4 regions of the Sphingomonas sp. AC411 genome follow, and region 4 is predicted to be linked to each of the others. Evidence: riboswitches for the same ligand, from Rfam matches in the RefSeq annotation. Region 4 holds a riboswitch; each other region holds the start of a gene.
What was found. Region 4 has a riboswitch for cobalamin ahead of AC0IX7_RS18350 (TonB-dependent receptor). Riboswitches for the same ligand answer to the same signal wherever they lie in the genome.
Positions count from the first base shown of each region.

Region 1: it holds a riboswitch for cobalamin, as region 4 does, so the genes downstream of both, cobW (cobalamin biosynthesis protein CobW) here and AC0IX7_RS18350 (TonB-dependent receptor) in region 4, are expected to answer to the same signal.
Region 2: it holds a riboswitch for cobalamin, as region 4 does, so the genes downstream of both, AC0IX7_RS06115 (DUF1636 domain-containing protein) here and AC0IX7_RS18350 (TonB-dependent receptor) in region 4, are expected to answer to the same signal.
Region 3: it holds a riboswitch for cobalamin, as region 4 does, so the genes downstream of both, AC0IX7_RS17010 (TonB-dependent receptor) here and AC0IX7_RS18350 (TonB-dependent receptor) in region 4, are expected to answer to the same signal.

Region 1 is NZ_CEEDAQ010000001.1:1,232,089-1,236,898, forward strand. It holds partial or broken gene cobN (cobaltochelatase subunit CobN) at 1-2,127, opposite strand, end outside; gene cobW (cobalamin biosynthesis protein CobW) at 2,134-3,183, opposite strand; cobalamin riboswitch at 3,285-3,499, opposite strand; partial or broken gene AC0IX7_RS06350 (HoxN/HupN/NixA family nickel/cobalt transporter) at 3,713-4,761, opposite strand.
Region 2 is NZ_CEEDAQ010000001.1:1,181,577-1,186,386, forward strand. It holds partial or broken gene AC0IX7_RS06100 (adenosylcobinamide-GDP ribazoletransferase) at 54-631, opposite strand; gene AC0IX7_RS06105 (histidine phosphatase family protein) at 673-1,242, opposite strand; gene cobT (nicotinate-nucleotide--dimethylbenzimidazole phosphoribosyltransferase) at 1,239-2,252, opposite strand; gene AC0IX7_RS06115 (DUF1636 domain-containing protein) at 2,249-2,656, opposite strand; cobalamin riboswitch at 2,829-3,024, opposite strand; gene cobO (cob(I)yrinic acid a,c-diamide adenosyltransferase) at 3,190-3,795, opposite strand; partial or broken gene AC0IX7_RS06125 (NAD(P)/FAD-dependent oxidoreductase) at 3,863-4,810, shown strand, end outside.
Region 3 is NZ_CEEDAQ010000001.1:3,311,810-3,316,619, forward strand. It holds gene AC0IX7_RS17010 (TonB-dependent receptor) at 1-1,419, opposite strand, end outside; cobalamin riboswitch at 1,531-1,757, opposite strand; gene AC0IX7_RS17015 (hypothetical protein) at 1,839-2,165, opposite strand; gene AC0IX7_RS17020 (response regulator transcription factor) at 2,416-3,000, opposite strand; gene AC0IX7_RS17025 (sensor histidine kinase) at 2,997-4,577, opposite strand; gene AC0IX7_RS17030 (MarR family winged helix-turn-helix transcriptional regulator) at 4,685-4,810, opposite strand, start outside.
Region 4 is NZ_CEEDAQ010000001.1:3,570,803-3,575,612, forward strand. It holds partial or broken gene msrB (peptide-methionine (R)-S-oxide reductase MsrB) at 1-97, opposite strand, end outside; gene AC0IX7_RS18340 (hypothetical protein) at 285-617, shown strand; partial or broken gene AC0IX7_RS18345 (TonB-dependent receptor) at 515-2,143, shown strand; cobalamin riboswitch at 2,417-2,632, shown strand; partial or broken gene AC0IX7_RS18350 (TonB-dependent receptor) at 2,744-3,129, shown strand; gene AC0IX7_RS18355 (TonB-dependent receptor plug domain-containing protein) at 3,139-4,641, shown strand; gene AC0IX7_RS18360 (ABC transporter substrate-binding protein) at 4,747-4,810, shown strand, end outside.

The DNA of each region.
Region 1 (4,810 bases), 2.3 Mb from region 4:
GCCGGTGGGGAGGACGTCTGCGCGGCCTCGCCAAGGGGAGCCGGAGGGGCCGGACGCGATGCGTTTGCCCTGGAGCGCGGACAGGAGCCCGGCGCGTTCGGCTTCGCCTTGGTCGCCGCGGCCGTAGATATGGAGGCCGTCGCCATATTGGCTTTCCTTCACGTCGCAGACGAAGGTGTCGATGCGGGTGATCGCGTCGGCTTGGGACTGCGCGTCGTCGAGGCCTAGAGTGGCGGCGAGGCCGGTGGCGGTGGCCTCGTCGCGGATGTCGCGTTGCAGGCGGTCGCGGCGGGCTGGATCGAGGCCGTCCGCGTTGGAAAATTCGTCGAGCAGCGCTTCGAGGCGGCCGAGGCCGGCGCCGGTGCGCGTGCGCTCCAGCGGTGGCGGGACGTGGCCGAGCGTGACCGCGCCGATGCGGCGCTTGGCTTGGGCTGCTTCGCCGGGGTCGTTGACGATGAACGGGTAAATGACGGGCATCGCGCCGGTGAGCGCTTCGGGCCAGCAGGCCTCGGACAGCGCGACCGACTTGCCAGGCAGCCATTCGAGCGTGCCGTGCGCGCCGACATGGACCAGCGCGTCGGTGCCGCGCGTGCGGAGCCAGAGGTAGAAGGCGACATAGGCGTGGCAGGGGCAGCGCGAGAGGTCATGATACTCCTCCGCACGTTGCTCGGTTCGGCCGCGTTCGGGCTGGAGGGCGACGAGTGCCCCGCCCTGGTCGATCGCGGTGAAAGCGAAGTCTTCGGTTGGATCGCCCCAGGTTTCCTGAAGGTCCTTTTGCAGAGCTTCGGGGAGGTGCGCGAGGGCTTTGCGGTACTCGGCGAGCGGCCAGTGAATGCGCGAGGTAGCCAGATCGGTTGCGTCGGGCGTGATCGCGTAGCCGGCTTCGGTGAGGTCGGCGAGGATCGCCTGCGTGGAGGCGAGTGCGTCGAGGCCGACGGCGTGCGCCATCTGGTACGTCTTGCCGGGGTAGGTCGAGAGGACGATCGCGATGCGGTGGTCGGCGATGGGTTTGCTGGCGAGGTTCGTCCAGGCTTCGATCCGCGCAGCGATCGCGGTGATGCGCGCGGGGTCGGCGCGGTGTTCGCGGCGGGTGTATTCGAGGTCGCCGTCCCTCGCCGCGGCTTCCTTGAAGCTGGCGACGCCGGCGAAGAGGCGGCCGTCCACTTCGGGAAGGACCACGTGCATGGCGAGGTCGGCAGGCGACAGGCCGCGGGTGGCGCCGGCCCAGGCGGCGCGGTCGGAGGTGGCCAGCGCGACCTGGAAGACGGGGACATCGGCGGCGTCGAGTGGGGTCGTCTCACTCGCGCCGCGTGCGGAGAAGGCGGTGGCGTTGACGATCGCGGCGGGCTTCAAAGCTCGGACCCAGTGGCCCATCCAGCCGGCCGCATCCGGTGCCTTGAGCGAGGGCGCGAAGAGGCCGATGACGTCGAAGCCTCGCGCCGTCAGTTCGGCGTGGAGCGCTTCGATCGGGTGGAGGTCTGCGGCGGTCAGGTAGGAGCGGTAGAACACGATCAGCACGCGAGGGCGGTGCGCGTTGATCGCGAACGCGGCCGGGCACGTCGCGCCGTCGTGCGGTTGCCAGCCGCCTACATCGGCGATCGCACGGACTCCGGTGACCGGGCCGGCATAGCAACCGGCGGCTAGCGCGAACTGCGCGAGTGCCGCCTGCGCCGCAACCGCGCCGCCGGTGTCGCAGAGATGAGCCAGGCGGCGGAGCGTCGACAGCGGGATCGTCGAGGCGGCGTCGAGGCGCGTGTCGACGCGGCCGTCTGCGGCAAGGACGGCGAGCGCGATGTTGTTCCCCCGCGCGAGGTTTTCGACCTGTTGCAGGCCGTAGCTCCAGTAGGAGCGGCCGCCGATCAGCCGGATCAGGATGCCCTTGGCGCCGGCCAGCGTCTGCTCGACATAGGTGTCGACCGAGAGCGGGTGCTGTAGTGCGCTCAGGTTCGCGAGGCGTAGCGACGGCAATCGGCTTCCGACGGCGTCCGCACGTCTCCAGCCCGCGGCGAATGCGCCGAGGTCACCGTCGGAGAAGGAGAGAACGACGATATCCGCGGGGGATTGGGAGAGGTCCTGCGGGACCGCGCTTTCCTCCAGCCCGTGGGTCTCGCGGAAGACGACGTGCATCGGGGCTCAGGCGTCCAGCGCGGCCTTGATGCGGGCCTCGTCGATGCGGTCGTGCTCGGCGATCACCACCAGTTGCGTACGGCGTGGTTCGCCTGCGCGCCATGGGCGGTCGTACTGCGTGCGGACGCGGGCGCCGACCGCCTGGACGAGCAGGCGCATCGGCTTGCCGGTGACCGCCGCGTAGCCCTTCACGCGGAGGATGTCGGCACTGCGGGCGAGTGCCTCGATCTTCGCGGTCAGGTCGGCGGGGTCGGCGATCTCGCCCAGCTCGACGACGACGCTGTCGAAATCGTCATGCTCGTGATCGTCCTCGCCGTCGTGATGCGAGGGGCGGCTGGCGATATCGTCCTCGGCCGCGGCGTTGAGGCCGAGGATTACGCGGGAGTCGATGACACCGTCGGTCAGGTCGATGACCGGGAGCGGCCGTGCGGACTCGGCGGCGATCACCGCGCGCGCCTTGGCGACGCCTTCGGGGCCGGCGAGGTCGACCTTGGTCAGGAGTACGAGATCGGCGCAGGCGAGCTGATCCTCGAACACTTCCGATAATGGCGTCTCGTGGTCGACGCTGGGGTCTGCGGCGCGCTGGGCATCGAGCGCGGCCACGTCGGGGGCGAAGCGACCGGCGGCGACCGCTTCGGCATCTGCTAGCGCGATGACGCCGTCGACGGTGATGCGCGAGCGGATCGCGGGCCAGTCGAATGCCTTCAGCAGCGGCTTGGGCAGTGCGAGGCCGGACGTCTCGATCAGGATGTGATCGGGGCGCGGGTCGAGTGCGAGCAGCGTTTCGACGGTCGGGATGAAGTCGTCCGCGACGGTGCAGCAGATGCAGCCATTGGCCAGCTCGACGACGTTTTCGGCCGGGCAATCGGGGATCGCGCAGCCCTTGAGAATGTCGCCGTCGATGCCGAGCGTGCCGAATTCGTTGACCACGACCGCGAGGCGACGGCCGTTCGCGTTGCGGATCAGGTGGCTGATGAGCGTCGTCTTGCCGGCACCGAGAAAGCCGGTGACGATAGTGACGGGGACCTTGGCCAGATTGGGGGAAAGATCGGGCATTGGTATTCTCCTGCAAGCATACGCGCGCACGACCGGACGGCCGCACGCGTTCGTCGCTCAGACGGAGGTACCGTGCCGCGACCATCCCCTGGATCGTAGCAAGAGCGACCATTGCGCTGGCAGGTCTCCTGGCTCGCGGGTCGAGGCTCGACGTACGCCTTCCCAGGTTTCCCCAGTGGCTGCCCTCCGAAACGAAGGGCATGTGCGTCTCGCTCACCGCTTACAGTTGCAGGGACAGCCGCGGCATTGGGAGGACATCCTCCCGCACCGCATTCCCATTCAAGCCCTTCCGGGCACCGGCGCGATCTGTGAGGTTCGGTGAAACCGAGCCTCGCGGATGGGGTTAGAGGAATTCCGGGGGCGTGCCAATTCGCATATCGCTTTTCCGACATCCTCCCCCGCCAGGGGAGGTGGCACCGCAGGTGACGGAGGGGAGGACACGGAACCTACGGGGTCGCCGTCCTCCCCCTCCGTCTGGCGAGTGCCAGCCACCTCCCCTGGCGGGGGAGGATCGAGAGGACGGAGCGAGCTACCCGTGCACGACTTCGATTTCGTCGAAGCGTTTCCAGCGGTAGATGGCGAAGCTCAGGACCCAGCACAGCACGAACAGGCCGATGATCGCGAAGCCGAGGCCGTTGAAGTTCTCGCCGAGTGCGGCTGCCAGATCCCAGATGCCACCGGTCAGGCCGAGCTTTGCCCCGAGCAGCGCGAGCGTCTCGATGCCGCCGATCGCGATCGCGACGATGGCGGAGATCAGCGTGATGGTGATGTTGTAATAGAGTTTGCGGATCGGCTTCACGAACGCCCATTCGTACGCGCCGAGCATGACGACGCCGTCCGCGGTATCGATTAGTGCCATGCCGGTCGCGAACAGCACCGGGAGGACGAGCACCGTGCCGATCGAGAGACCGTCGGCGGCCTGGCTCGCGGAAAGGCCGAGGATCGCGACTTCGGTGGCAGTATCGAAGCCGAGGCCGAACAGGAAGCCGAGTGGGGCCATGTGCCAGCTTCGGGTCACCAGCCGGAACATCGGGCGGAACAGCCGCGCGAGCAGGCCGCGACTGCCGAGCAGCAGGTCGAGATCCTCCTCGACATAGGTGCCGCCGCCGCGGACGTGGCCGAAGGTGCGCCAGACCGAGCGCAGGATGATGAGGTTCATCGCGGCGATCGTGAAAAGGAACAGCGCAGAGATCATCGTCGCGACCACGCCGCCGACCTGCTTGAACGCCTCGAACTGCGACAGCGCGCTGGCGGTGAGCGCGATCGCGACGGCGGCGATCAGCACGATCCCGGAGTGGCCGATCGCGAACCAGAAGCCGACGGCGATCGGGCGCTGGCCGTCCTGCATCAGCTTGCGGGTCACGTTGTCGATCGCGGCGATGTGGTCCGCGTCCACTGCGTGGCGCAGGCCCAATCCCCAGGCTAGCAACGCCGTGCCGAGCATGAGGGTTGCGCGTGGAACAGCGAGAATGCCCAGCCCCAGGCGGCGATATTGGCCGCGATCAGGCCTGCGAACAGCCAGCCGATGCGCTTGCGAGTCGAAACCCGCGCCGGTCTTTCGAATGTTGAAGTCGTCATGCACAAACCCCGCAGCGTCCGACGAGGACCGGGGCCTGCCGCGAACGGC
Region 2 (4,810 bases), 2.4 Mb from region 4:
AGCCCGATCTCGACGATTTCGATTCCCGCGCCATGCGCGTCGCCGGTCACGCCGCCGAGCGTCTGCCGGAACCATGCCGCGACGCCGAGCACGAGCAGCGGGAAGGCGATGAGCGCCGGCTCCCCAACTGCGGTGAGCGCGAGCAGCAGGCCCCATCCCAGCAGATCGCGCGCGCGTACCGCGCCGACAACCGCAGCGCCGAGCCCGCTGGGCCGCAGTGGCGGCAACAGTCTCGCCCATGCCAGCGGCCCCATCCTCGCCGCGAACGGCACAAGGACCAGCCCCAATCCACCCCTACGGCATGCAGCAGCACGAGCTTGGCGAGCATCTGACCGGCGATCGCGACGACGCCGAAGCTCCCGATATGCGGATCGGCCATGACAGCAAGCAGGCGCGTCCGATCGCCATGCGCTGCGCCCAGCCCGTCGGCGAGGTCGGCAAGCCCGTCGAGATGCAGCGCCCCCGTCACCGCGATCCAGGTCAGCAGGGCAGCACAGGCCCCCATCCACGGATCGACCAGCGCACCCAGCCATCCGGCCGCAGCGACGATCAGGCCGATCACGAGACCGACGATAGGGTAGAACCGGATCGCCGCGGCGAAATCCGCTGGCCCCATTTCGACCCGCGGCATCGGCAGGCGGGTCAGAAAGCCGAACGCGATGATCAGCCCTTTCACGTAGCCAGCCCGACGATCTGCACGGTCCGCGTCGGGCCCGGCCAGATGCGCAGCGAGGCCAGCGCGGCATAGGGCAGGTCGAACGCCCAGATCTGCCGTCGATCGAACCCGCACAATTCCGCGAGCGCCGCCCGGATCGCGCCGCCATGCGTCACCACCAATGTCGAAACCGGCGGCATCGCGGTCAACGCCTTCGCGACCCGGTCCTGCAACGCGGACCAGCGTTCGCCATCCGGCGGTGGTGACGCATCGGGATCGTCGTAGAATGCGGCCAACTCGGCGGGGTATATCTCGGCTGGGCTCAAACCGTCCCAGGTGCCGAAGTCGAGTTCCCGCCAGCGTGGATCGACCTCGACCGAAACGCCGCGCGGCTCACCGATCGCCGCCGCACAGACACGCGCGCGAACCAGATCGGACGCTGCGATCCGTTCCGCCGCGATGCCCTCCGCGCGTGCGACGCAGGCGGCGATCCCCGCCTCGGTCGCCGGGTCGTCGGTCCGTCCGAGCATTCGCCCCGCCACTTCGGGCGCCCCGTGCCGCATCAGGTGCAGCATGTACGCGCTCACGCCGCCGAAACGCCCGCCTCGGCGAACGTCGCCATCTCGGCATGCACGGCCAGCGCGGCTCGAACCAGCAATGTCGCGGTCGCAGCGCCGCTGCCCTCGCCCAGCCGCATCCCGAGCGACAGCAATGGTTCGATGCCCATTCGCTCAAGCAGAAGACGATGCCCCGGCTCGGCCGACACGTGCCCGGCAAGGCAATGCGCGAGAATGTCGGGGCACGCCGCCGCCAACGGCGCCATGGCCGCACAGCAGATAAACCCATCGAGCATCACCGGCAGGCCCGCCAGTCGCGCGGCAACCACCGCACCTGCAATCGCTGCCAGTTCGCGTCCGCCGAGCCGCCGCAAGATCTCGAACGGTGTGGTCAGCGCGTCCCGGTGCAGCGCGACCCCAGCTTCGACGACGGCGATCTTCCGTGCGATGCCCTCGCCATCGACGCCGGTACCCGGCCCTACCCAGTCGCTCGCCGACCCGCCGAAGCTCGCCAGACACAGCGCCGCGGCGGTCGTCGAATTGCCGATCCCCATCTCGCCGAGCACCACCAAGTCCGGCGCATCCGCGACCGCTGCCGCGCCAGCGTTGATCGCGCCGAGGCACTCCTCCTCCGACATCGCCGGGGCTTCGGTGAAGTCTGCGGTCGGCCGGTCGAGATCGAGCGATACGATCTTCAGCTCAAGGCCCGCCGCCCGCGACAGAGCGTTGATAGCCGCGCCGCCATGCTCGAAATTGGCGACCATCTGCGCGGTCACCGACCCGGGGAACGCGCTGACACCCCGCGCCACGATGCCGTGGTTGCCCGCGAACACAACCGCGCTACTGCGATCGAGCCGCGGCAGCGGGTTGCCTTGCCATCCGGCCATGAAGACCGCGATATCCTCCAGCCGTCCGAGCGAGCCCGGCGGCTTGGTCAGTTCCCCCTGCCGGGCGATCGCCGCGGATCGCGCCGTCGCGTCCGCCTGCGGCAAGCCGCGCAAGGCCGCCAGAAACGCGGCGGGCGTCGCGAATGCGGTCATTCGACGACAAACCCGGCGGGCGGCGTGCGGGTGATGAAATGGCCTTTCACGCCTTGCGGCCATTGCTTGAACGGCACCTGCCCGAACGCGCTCTCGCCGTAGAGCCGCGCGTAATCGAGGATCGCGCGCGCGGAATCCTCGGTCGGTTCGAACCGGCCGAGCACATAGCCGACCTTGGCGGGTGCGCGCAGGTGGATCGTGCAGAAATCCTGGCACGCGAACAGGCACGGCATCTCCTGCACCGCGACGTCGGCATAGGCCGGATCGCTTGCCTGCACCGTCTTCAGCGCCTGCGCGAGCCGCGCGCCGCCGCGCTGGCCCTGCTCGTCATCTCGCGCGTCGACGGAATGGCGGCATGTGTTGCACGCGACCACCGCGACGCCGTCTTCGACCGGCTTCAGCATGTCCGTTCCCGGACGGTAGTAACATGATGTGAACTTGGCATAGTTACCCCTTCGGACAGTCGATCCCGCATCGCGCGAGGGGCAAAAGGCGCACGCCTCCAGCCTCCGCGCGACGCGAAGCGATGTCGTCGCTCGGGGTGTTACCCGTCCGTTCGGCGCACCCTGGCCGGACGAAAGACGACCGCGACGGGCAGGTCTCCTGGCTCGCGGGTCAACGCCGTCCGCGCCGCCTTCTCGGGAGTATCCCAATCGGCATGAGGCACGATGGCTCGCCGCGTACAGTTGCAGGGGCAGCCGGGTGTTTCCGTTCCCATTTTCATTTCCCTACGCGTTGCCGCATCGGGAAAACCTGTCGCAGATCGAGCGATACGCGGGCGGTGCGTCGCGTGCAATACACGCCATCTCACCAAACCCTCCGTCATGCCGGGCTCGTTCCGGCATCCACCGTTTCCCAGGCTCGACAGGTTGGATTGCGCGGGACGGTGGCCCCCGGAACAGGTTCGGGGTGACGGAATGGGTGCCGTGCCGAAGCGTCAGAACTCCACGCCGGCCTGCGCCTTAATCCCGGACCGGAACGGATGCTTCACCTGCGTCATCTCGGTTACCAGATCCGCCCGCTCGATCAGTGCATCCGGCGCGTTCCGCCCCGTCACCACGACATGCGTCATCTCGGGCTTGGCCGACAGCACCGCCAGCACCTCGTCGACCGGCAGATACTCATACCGCAACACGATGTTCAGCTCGTCCGCCACGACCATCGCATAAGTCGGATCCGCGATCATCCGCTTGACCTCGTCCCACGCCTCGCGCGCCACCGCGATATCGCGCGCACGATCCTGCGTATCCCAGGTGAACCCCTCGCCCATCGGCTTGAATTCGCACAGGTCCGGGAACGCATCGAAGATCGCCTTCTCGCCGGTCGCCATCGCACCCTTGACGAACTGCACCACGCCGACTTTCCGCCCGTGCCCGATCATCCGCACCGCCATGCCGAACGCGGCGGTCGACTTGCCCTTGCCCTTGCCGGTGTGGACGATGATCAGCCCCTTCTCGATCGTCTTGCTCGCGACGATCTTATCGTGGACCTCCTTGCGCTTCGCGCTCTTCGCATTCTGCTCGTCGTCGGTCCGCATGATCATGTCCTCTCGCGCTCGCGCCCAGTACTGCCGATGGCGGATCGCGCCGCGCGGCGCTAGAGGAGCGGGCATGCTCCGCATCACCGATCTCAAGCTCCCGCTCAACCACGCCGACGAAGCGCTCCCCGCCGCGATCCGCGACCGGCTGCGCGTCACGCCGCGCGACCTGATCCGCTACACCATCGCGAGGCGGGCGCACGATGCCCGCGACAAGATGGACATCCAGCTCGTCTATTCGGTCGACGTCACGCTGAAGAACGAAGACACCGTCCTCACCCGCTTCCGGAAAGATCGCCACGTCCAGCGTACGCCGGATACAGGGTACCGCTTCGTCACCAAGGGCGGCCCGAGCTACACCGGCCCCCGCCCGGTGGTCGTCGGCGCCGGACCGTGCGGCCTGTTCGGCGGCCTGATCCTCGCGCAGATGGGCTTCCGCCCGATCATTCTCGACCAGCGGCAAGGTCGTCCGCGAGCGGACCAAGGACACCTGGGGCCTCTGGCGCAAGAGCGTCCTCAACCCCGAATCCAACGTCCAGTTCGGCGAGGGCGGCGCCGGCACCTTCTCCGACGGCAAGCTCTGGAGCCAGATCAAGGACCCGCGCCATCTCGGCCGGAAAGTCCTGACCGAGTTCGTCAAGGCCGGCGCGCCACCCGAGATCCTCACCGAAGCGCACCCGCATATCGGCACATTCCGCCTCGTAACGATGGTCGAGAGCATGCGCGAGACGATCGAGGCGCTCGGCGGCGAATACCGTTTCTCGACCCGCGTCGACGGTCTCGACATCGTCGAGGAGGCCGGCACTCGGCAATTACGCGGCGTCCACCTGAGCAACGGCGACTATCTCGAAGCCAACCACGTCGTCTTCGCGGTCGGCCACAGCGCTCGCGACACGTTCGAGATGCTCCACGCGAAGGGCGTCCACGTCGAGGCGAAACCCTTCTCGATCGGCGTGCGCATCGAGCACCCGCAATCGTGGATCGACGAAGCGCGCTTCGGCCCGTGCGCGGGCCATCCCGA
Region 3 (4,810 bases), 260 kb from region 4:
GCCGTCGATCGTCCAGCGCTGGATCCGGTCGCGTTCGTAGCGGATCCCGCCGACGATCGAGACCTGCTCGCCCAGCTTCAGCCGGTCCTCGGCAAACATCGCATATTCGGTCGTCCGCGTCCGATAGCGTGGCGCGATCCCCTGCGTGTCGACGATGACGCCCGGATCGAAATCGTACGGATCGACCTCCGACACCTGCGACGCGGCCCCGAAATTATGCGAATAGGTCAGCTTGATCAGGTTAACGTCGAATCCAACGACGATGTCATTGGACAGGCCATCCGCGATCGGCGTGCGGACCGTCACGCTACCCTGATCGCCCCATTGCGTCTGGTCGTGGACGATGCCGGTCATGTCGGTGCGGTAGATGCTGCCGGGTGTCGCTGCGCCGCCACCGTTGCCATTCGGGCAGGCGCCATCGGTCGCGACCCAGCAATAGCTTTCGAGGTTGAGCCAGGAGCGTTTCGACGTCAGCCGATACGCCTGGTTGCTGACGGTCAGCGCCGTCGATGGTGTCCAGTCGACCTGGAGGCTGGTGCGGTTGTCGCGAAAGCGGACATAGCCGTCGCGCGTGTTGTAGTTGCGGCGTCGGTTGCCGTCGTCGAGCCGCCCGCCGATCAACGGCGTGCCGAAATAGCGCATCGGGTGCTGGCTGCCGTAATCGTCGCGAACCGTGACGGCGAGCGTATCGGTCGGTGCCCAGCGCAGCGTCGCGGACAGTGCGTAACTGCGCGATTGCCCTCGGTCGACATACCCGTCGGACCGGCGATAGCTGCCGTCGATGCGGTAGGACAGGTCTTCGCCTGCCGGTCCCCCGGCGCCTGCGGCGACATGGAAGGTGTCTTGCGAGCCATAGCCGATCTCGCCATCGATTTCGGTGCGCCGGGTATTCGGCTTGCGCATCAGCACGTTGACCGCACCGCCGAGCGCGCCTTGACCGTATAACACTGACGCAGGCCCGTTGAGGATGTCGATCCGCTCGACCATCCACGGATCGGTCGGGAAAGTAAGCGTCCCGGCCGCAGGAAACAGCCGCACGCCGTCGATCAGCTGGAGCACCGACCCCTGGCCGCTGAACCCCCGTGCCGCGAGCGCTGTGCCGCCATTGCCGAGATTGCCGACGCTGGTGATGCCCGGCGCGCGGCTTTCCGCATCGGCGATCGCCATGTCGCCCCGCGCGCGGATCGTGGCGCCGTCGATGACCGACAGCGTCGCCGGCGTCTCCAGCGGCGACAGGTTGAGCCGACTGGCCGTTCCGTTGGGCACCGTCAGATCCGCTTCATGGCGGCCCGTCACCAGAATGTCCTCGGATGTGGGTTCGGCGGTTTGCGCATTGGCCGCCGCCGGCAGCCCGATGACAAAACCGGCGGCGATGCAGGCGTAGTGGCGTTTCCGTCGTGCGCCGATCGTGATGTTCATGGTCTTCATACCCCGATGAAGGGCGAAGAAGACGGATGGACGCGAAACAGGCCGCGTTCGGACTGTCCGGCCGCGTGCATGCAAGCAGCCAGCCCGGAATCCCCGCCGGTGGACGTTATCGCGTCGGAGGCAGGTATCCTGGCTCGCGGGTCATGACGCCGGTCTGGCCTTCCCGGCGGGTCCTACCGCCAGTGACACTCGTCGACCGTCGCTCGCCGCTTACAGTTGCGGGGGCAGCGCCGGCCTGGGACCTGGTTCCTAAAAGGAGATCCGCACCGGCTTCCCGTCTTAGCTTCGGGACGATTGCGCGACCGAAGAACCTCGACGCGCCCCGTGTCCCAGCTTCCCGGAAGACGGTCAAGCGTCATATAAAGAATTCTTTATATGACCTTCTTTCGCCGATACTTAGCGTATGTCGCTCACGTCACGGGCCCGCCGAGCAGCTCGGCTACGGCGCCAATCGGGGTGGTGAGCGCCCGATAACAGAGCATCGCCGCGAAGCACGCCACCCCCATGCCGATGATCGTCAGGCATATGAACTGCAAAGCCGATGAGTGGCGTTTGCTGCGATCGGCCCGCTGGATTACGTGCCTGCTGAAGTCTTCGCGGATCTGGCTTCGCCGATCGACGTTTGCCGGACCACGCGCGGGCGGGGATTCGCTCAGAAGCGCGGCGACGCTGACCGGGTCCTGGGTCCGTACGCCGAAGCGACTGCCACCGCTCCAGACGACACGTCCGATGATCACGAGAGCCCCCGCCGGATATCGACATATGTGCCAATAGCCGGGGGCATCGCGCTGGAGACGAGAAGTCCCCGATCCGATACGTCATGGATACATCCGTTCGACCATTTGCCATTGACGTTCATCCGGCAGGATACGGACAGTTCTTTCAAGGCTGGCAATGTATACCCGATCTCACGACGTCATCATCGGCGATCGGTATCTCGAAGTTGCGGTGCTCCCAACCCGGGAAATATACGGAGCTGCGTGCGCGTTACCGGGCGAGTGCGATCAATTGAGCGATGCCGTTGGTACCGGTCTTGGCGACGATCGCGGCCCTGTGGTCCTCCACCGTCTTGGGACTGATGGCGAGTGCGGCGGCGATCGCCTGGTTATTGTGTCCCTTGACCAGCAGATCGAACACTTGGCGCTGGCGCGGTGTTAGCGTCGCGGTGCGTGCAAGCGCCGATCGCTGTGTCTTCGACCAGGCGACGCCTTCGCACACTGCGGCCAGCAGCCGATCCTCGTCGATCGGTTTTTCGAGATAGTCGAGGCCACCATAGCGCCGCACCGCATCGACCGCGTTGGCGGTCGTCGGCCATGCGGTCATGAAGACGATCGCGACGGTAGGGTCGACGGCGCGAACCCGATCGGCAAAGTCGAACCCGTCGATGTCGCCCATCATCACGTCGGTGACGATGCAATGCGCGGGTGCCTGCCCGTATACCGCAAGCAGCGGCACAGGATCGAGGAACGGCTCGGCGACATGGCCGTGGCGACCGAGCAACCGGGCGACGGCAGCACCGAGATCCCGATCGTCATCGACGACATAGACGAGTCCGCGGGTAGGATCGGTCATTCGGTTTCACCCAGCAACGGGAGGAGGATCGTCGCACGGGTTTCGCCGGTGTCATCGCTTGCTCTGGTAAGGCTGCCGCCATGCGCCTCGACGATCGCGCGGGCCACGAGGACGCCGATACCCATGCCAGGCTGTGGACTGCGATCGGGGCGAGATCGGTTCGTCACGACGATACGGGCTTTGCCGTCCTCGCTTGTCACGTCAAGCGACACCTGGCCGTCGCCGCGGGCCTGGATGGCATTGCGCACGAGGTTGACGATCGCCTGCGCCAGTTCCACTTCCTGGGCGAGTACGACGAGGTCCGGGTCGACCGTTTCGATTGCGAGCGTCACTCCCCGGGATTTCGCTTCGGGATGTGCCAACGCCGCGACGGTATCGATCAGCGCCGCCAGCGGTAACGGCGTCGGTTCGTCGACCGCTCTTCCCCCGAAGCGCCGCAATCGACGGACCAGCGTGGAGAGCGCGGCTGCCTTGCGATCGATCAACGCCGCGGTCGTGGCGATCTCTGGGTCGGCCGAGACGGTGATCTCATGCAGGTGCTTGGCCTCGATCGCCAGTGTGGACAAAGGTTGGCTGATCTCGTGGATGACCGCGACCGACATAGCGCGCAACGTCTTCAATCGCTCGGCCTGGAACAGCAGGCGATCCCGGCGTTCGAGATCGCCGCGCGCTCTGGCCTGCGCATCGGCGAAGCTGCCGGCGAGATACCCGACGACCATGATCGAGGCGAGGCTCATATGCAGGGCCAGCCGTTCGTCCATCCGCATCGGCATTGCGGTGCGCGGCAGCACGATCGCGGCGACGACGGCGATGGCAAGCCAACTCGCGGTGCGGCCGGATCGCAGGCCTATCCATGCGACCGCCAGCAGCACGGGCGTATGGGGCGTCCCGAGGCCGATTTTCGCGAGCAGGATCTCGGTTCCTATCGAGGTGGCTAGAACACCGACGGCCTCGATCACGGCGGATGTCCGTGGCTTCTCCGGCCGCGATGCGGTGCCGGACAGGAATTCGGCGAGCCAGAGCAGCGGCGGCGTGAGCAGCAGGACCCCCAGCAGGTCGCCGACCACGAATCCGGTCAGCGACGTCACCACGTCGCGCAGCCCGGAAACGCCGGTCAGGTCGGGACGCAGCAACGACCATGGCAAGGCGGCCAGGGCCGCGGCGATCGGTGCGCCGACCGACGCAAGCCCGAGCGGCATCGGCGCCACGCTCATGCTCGTATGGGCACGGCCCGCGACATGGCGAACGAGCAGGACGACCAGGCCATAAGCTAGCGGCGGCCTGATGACTCCGGTCAGGTGGATTGCCCATTCTGGAGAACGGAGATCGATCACGCCCGTCGTGCACTGCACCAGAATCTCGGCGATTATCAATCCCGGGAGCAGCCGGGGACCGCGCCGCCATAGCAGCGCCATGCGGAAACCCGCCGCGGGATAGAGCAGCGAATAGAAGCCCCGACCGCCCCATTCCGAGGCGATATGGTGCGTCACCCAGAACGCCACCGCGTAGCCGAGCAACCATGGCAGATCGGGAAGGGATACGCGAAACGGGGCAGGGACGGGCGCGCGCGGAGTCATTGTCGGCTGTTTGCACGATCGAGCCGCTGTCGCCTATCCGGGCAATTCCCTGAACGCGGGTCCCTGAACGCGGGTCCTTGAACGCGGGGCCCTGACCACGGGAACGGTCAGGACGGGGCTGGTCGGCTGTCAGCCAGCGCGCGGCGGAGCGCGGCGACTTCGGTATTGAGAGCCGCCAGACGGTCGGGCGTCATCCCCGATCGCTCCACGATCAGCGGCCCCAGACATCCGGT
Region 4 (4,810 bases):
CCGTTCCCGGCCGTTCGGTGCCGCTCTGCTGCGTCACGTGGAACTGCTCGGGGGTGAGCTTGGCGATCGCCTCGTCGGTCTTCTTATACTCGGTCATGGTATGTCCCATCAGCGTGAACGCAGGCCTCCACCGATATCGAACGCTCGCATCGATGGGGTTTCCGCCAATATAGGGCGTCTTGGCGCTGGCCCAATGCGCGCGGTCGCTGGCCCGTCGGCGATATATTCCCGCGCATCCTCCGTCCGGCTTTTCAGGCGAGGACAAAAGCTGTCATGCGGGGCCGATGATTCGCACCCCGCTGTCCGCGCTCGCCTGCATCCTGTTCTCCTCGGGAAGCGTCCTCGCCCAATCGACCGCGGTCCCGACCGAGCCTGCGCCCGACATCGTCGTCACCGGGCGCGGGCTGGCGGATGCGCCCGGTGATCGCGCCTATGATATCGTCACGATCGATCGAAACCGGATCCAGGCGAATGCGAGCAATCGGCTTGAGGCGTGCTCGCCGACGTCGCCGGGTTGCAGCAGTTTCGCCGGTCGGACTCGCGGAGTGCCAATCCGACCAGCCAAGGCATTTCGCTGCGCGGGATCGGCGGCAATGCCTCCAGTCGCGCGCTGCTGATCTTCGACGGGGTGCCGCAGGCGGATCCGTTCGGCGGCTGGGTCGCGTTTCCGGCCTATGCGACCGGGCGGCTTGGGCGCATCCGCGTAACGCGCGGTGGCGGCAGCGGGTATCAGGGGCCGGGTGCGCTGGCCGGAACGGTCGAGCTGGAAAGCGCGACGCCCGATCAACTGACGCCGTTCCAGGGCGGCGTCGCCTATGGCAGCCGCGATTCGGTCGATGCGCAGGGCTCGGCGGCGCTGGTACGCGGATCGGGGTTCGCCACCCTGTCGGGGGCGTACGCGCGCGGGGACGGCTTCACGCCGACCGTCGAGGAAAGCCGCGGGATCGTGGATCGCGCCGCCCCCTATGAGCAGGCTTCGGGTGCGCTGCGGACCGTCGTCGGGATCGACGCGAAGACCGAATTGCAGATGAATGCGAGCGCGTTCACCGACACGCGCGACCGCGGAAGCGACTTCACCGCCAACACAAGCGAGGGGGCCGACGCGAGCATCCGGCTGATCGGGCGGGGCGCGTGGGGCTATTCGGCGCTGGCGTATCTGCAGACGCGCGCGTTCGCGAGCAGCTTCAACAGCATCAATGCCGCGCGGACGACCGCGATCCAGTCGCTGAACCAGTATAATACGCCAGCCACCGGGCTTGGCGGGCGGATCGAGATCGCGCCGCCGCTAGGCGAGAGCATCACGCTCAGGTTGGGGGCGGATATCCGCGACGTGAGCGGCAAGACGCAGGAACTCTATACGTTCGTCAACGCAGCGCCCACGCGACGGCGCGAGGCTGGCGGGAGTACGACGACGACCGGCGTGTTCGCCGATGGGAGCCTGGTCGCGGGCGACTTCACGTTCAGTCTTGGAGGACGGGTCGACTGGTGGTCGATCGACGGCGGCTATCTGTCCGAGCGCCCGCTGGCGACCGGCGCGGCGCTGACCGACCTGCGCTATGCAGACCGCGACGGCAGCGAGACGACCGGGCGGGCGGGCGTGGCATACCAGCCGATCGAGACGATCACGCTGCGTGTCGCCGGGTATCGCGGGTGGCGCCTGCCGACGCTCAACGAACTGTACCGCCCGTTCCGGGTTGGCAACGACGCGACCGCGGCGAATGCGTTGTTGTCGCCGGAGCGGCTGACCGGGGTCGAAGGTGGCGTCACGCTGACGCCTGCGCCGGGCGTGAGCATCGCCGCGACCTATTTCTACAACCGGCTGAAGAACGCGATAGCCAACGTCACGACGACCAACCCGCCGCAGGTGCTGCCGGGGGTCGCCACCTACCGCGTCCGCCAGAATCTCGATGCGATCCGCGCGCATGGCTTCGAACTGGATGCGTCGTATCGGCCGGGTCCGCTGGGCGTGCAAGCATCGTGGTCGCACACGAACTCGAAGGTCGAGGGTTCGGGGATCACCGCCGCTTTGGACGGCTTGCGGCCGGCGCAGACCCCGCGCGACCAGGTGTCGGGAACGGTCGACTGGCGGCAGGACGCGGCGGCGCTGTCGCTGACCGTGCGGCATATCGGGCGGCAGTTCGACGACGACCAGAATACGCGGGTGCTTGGGGCCGCGACGATGCTCGATGCCTACGCGGCGCTGCCGATCATGCGCTCGTTGGTCGCGGAGGTGCGGGGGAGAACCTGTTCGACGAGCGCGTCGAGGCGGGGATCAGCGGCGCCAACATCGTCGAGCGCGCGACACCGCGGACGATCTGGGTCGGGCTGCGCTACGGCGGGCGGTGAGTCCGAACGATCCTCCCCCGCCAGGGAGAGGATCAGTAGGCCCGCGTTGACCCGTGCATGGCGCGCGACTAATGCCACCCTTGTGAAGGGTTCCCGGCGACGGGATCAAAGGGAAGTCGGTGCGCGGGCCGGGTCGTCAGGATCCAAATCCGCAAGACCGGCGCTGTACCCGCAACTGTGACCGGATAGCGGCCACCCCGATTATGCCACTGGGTTCCGGCCCGGGAAGGCGGGGTGGAGGCGGTGACCCGGAAGCCAGGAGACCTGCCTCTCACGGTCGATCCACTGCGCGGGCGGGTGTCCGGCGCGGACGAGTGCTCCGGTGCAGCCGGGTTTCCTCGAGCGAGGACGTCTGCCGTCCCCGAATGGTCGTGGGCGGTTCTGCCAGGACGTGCCCATGACGAAATTCTTCCTGCTCCTGAGCGCCGCGGTGATCGCAGTGCCGGCCTACGCGCAGGACATCCCCGATACCGACGCCCCCGAAGTCGTCGTCACCGCGAGCCGCGTCGCACAGCCAGCGAGCGAGATCGGGCAGGCGGTGACCGTGATCGACCGCGCCGAGATCGAACGCCGCCAGACCGTCGTTGTATCCGATCTGCTCGCAACCACGCCCGGCGTCACCGTCACGCGCAACGGCACGCTCGGCGCGCTGACCGGCGTGCGGATCCGCGGTGCCGAATCCGACCAGACCCTGGTCGTGATCGACGAGTACGCGTCAACGATCCCGCCTCGACTGGCGGCGGTTTCGATTTCGGTAACCTCCTATCGAGTTCGGTCGAGAGGATCGAAGTGTTGCGCGGGCCGAACTCGGTGCCATGGGGCAGCCAGGCGATCGGTGGCGTCGTCAACATCATCACCGCCGCACCGACCGAAGGCATGCAGGCGCGCGCCAACGCCGAATATGGCTATGCCGACAGCATGTTCGCGAGCGCGGGCGTGTCGGGCAAGTCCGGACCGGTGTCGGGCTCGCTGACCGGCGGCTATCTGAAGACCGACGGCATTTCGTCCGCGGCCAGCGGTACCGAGCGCGACGGCTATCGCCAATATGGCGCCACCGGACGGCTGGGTGTCGAGTTCGCGCCCGGGATCGGTCTCGATCTGCGCGGCTATTTCGCGGACAGCAAGGTCGAGATCGACGATGGTTTCAATCCGGAAACCTTCGTGGTCGCGGACAGCCTTGCCTATGGGACCACGCAGGAACTCTACGGCTATGCCGGCCTGCACGCGAACTTCGCCGACGGCCGGTTCAACAACCGCGTCGCGTTCACGATCGCCGACATCAACCGCGACAATTTCTCGCAGCCCGGCGGCGACGTGTCGTTCATCGGCCGCGGTCGCAGCGAACGCTATGAATATCAGGGCGATTTCCGTCCGCTCGACGAGGTCCGCGTCGTCGCGGGCGTCGAGCGCGAGAACAGCCGCTTCAACGACGGCTTCACCTTCGCGGATACCGGCATCACCAGCGTCTATGGCCAGCTGATCGTCAAGCCGCTCGACATCCTCACGATCACCGGCGGCGTGCGCAACGACGACCATGAGGATTTCGGCAGCCACACGACGTTCGGCGCAAATGCGGCGCTGGCGTTGCGCACCGGTACCACCATCCGCGCCAGCTATGGCGAAGGCTTCAAGGCGCCGACCTTGTACCAGCTCTTTTCCGCCTACGGGAACCGCGACCTCGATCCCGAGACCGCACGGAACTTCGATATCGGCATCGAGCAGGCGTTTCTCGGCGACCGGGTCCGCGCGGGAGTGACGTATTTCAACCGCCGCACGCGCAACCAGATCGACTTCCGCAATTGCAGCCCGACGGAGCAGGCGACGGCCGGTTCGATCTGCGTCGATCGCCCGTTCGGCGTGTACGACAATGTCGCGCGTGCCGAAGCGGACGGCGTCGAGTTTACGCTCGCGCTGCGTCCGGTCGATGCGCTGACGCTGACCGCCAACTACAGCTATATCCACACCGAGAACCGCGCGATCGGCGCCAATTTCGGCAACGACCTCGCGCGTCGCCCGAAGCAGACCGCCAGCGTCAACGCCGACTACCGGTTCGTGTTCGGGCTGTCGGTCGGTGGCACCGTGACGATGGTCGGCGACAGCTTCGACGACGCCGGCAACACCGTGCGGCTCGACGGCTATGCGCTGGCGGGCATCCGCGCCGAAATGCCGATCAACGACCGGATCGCGCTGTACGGCCGCGTCGATAACCTGACCGACGCGCGGTACGAGACGGTCGCGGGTTACGGCAATTACGGTCGCGCGGCGTATGGCGGCGTGCGGTTGCGGCTGAAGTGAGGCGCGGGTCGATCCTCTTCGCGCTCCTGCTCGGGGGCTGCGCGCAATCCCTGGCGCGGGCGGCGGCGGCGGGAGATCGTCTCGACCAATCCGTGCGTGGATTCGGTGCTGGTCCGGATCCTGCCCGCATCGCGGATCGCGGGGATCAGCCATTATTCGCAGGACCCGT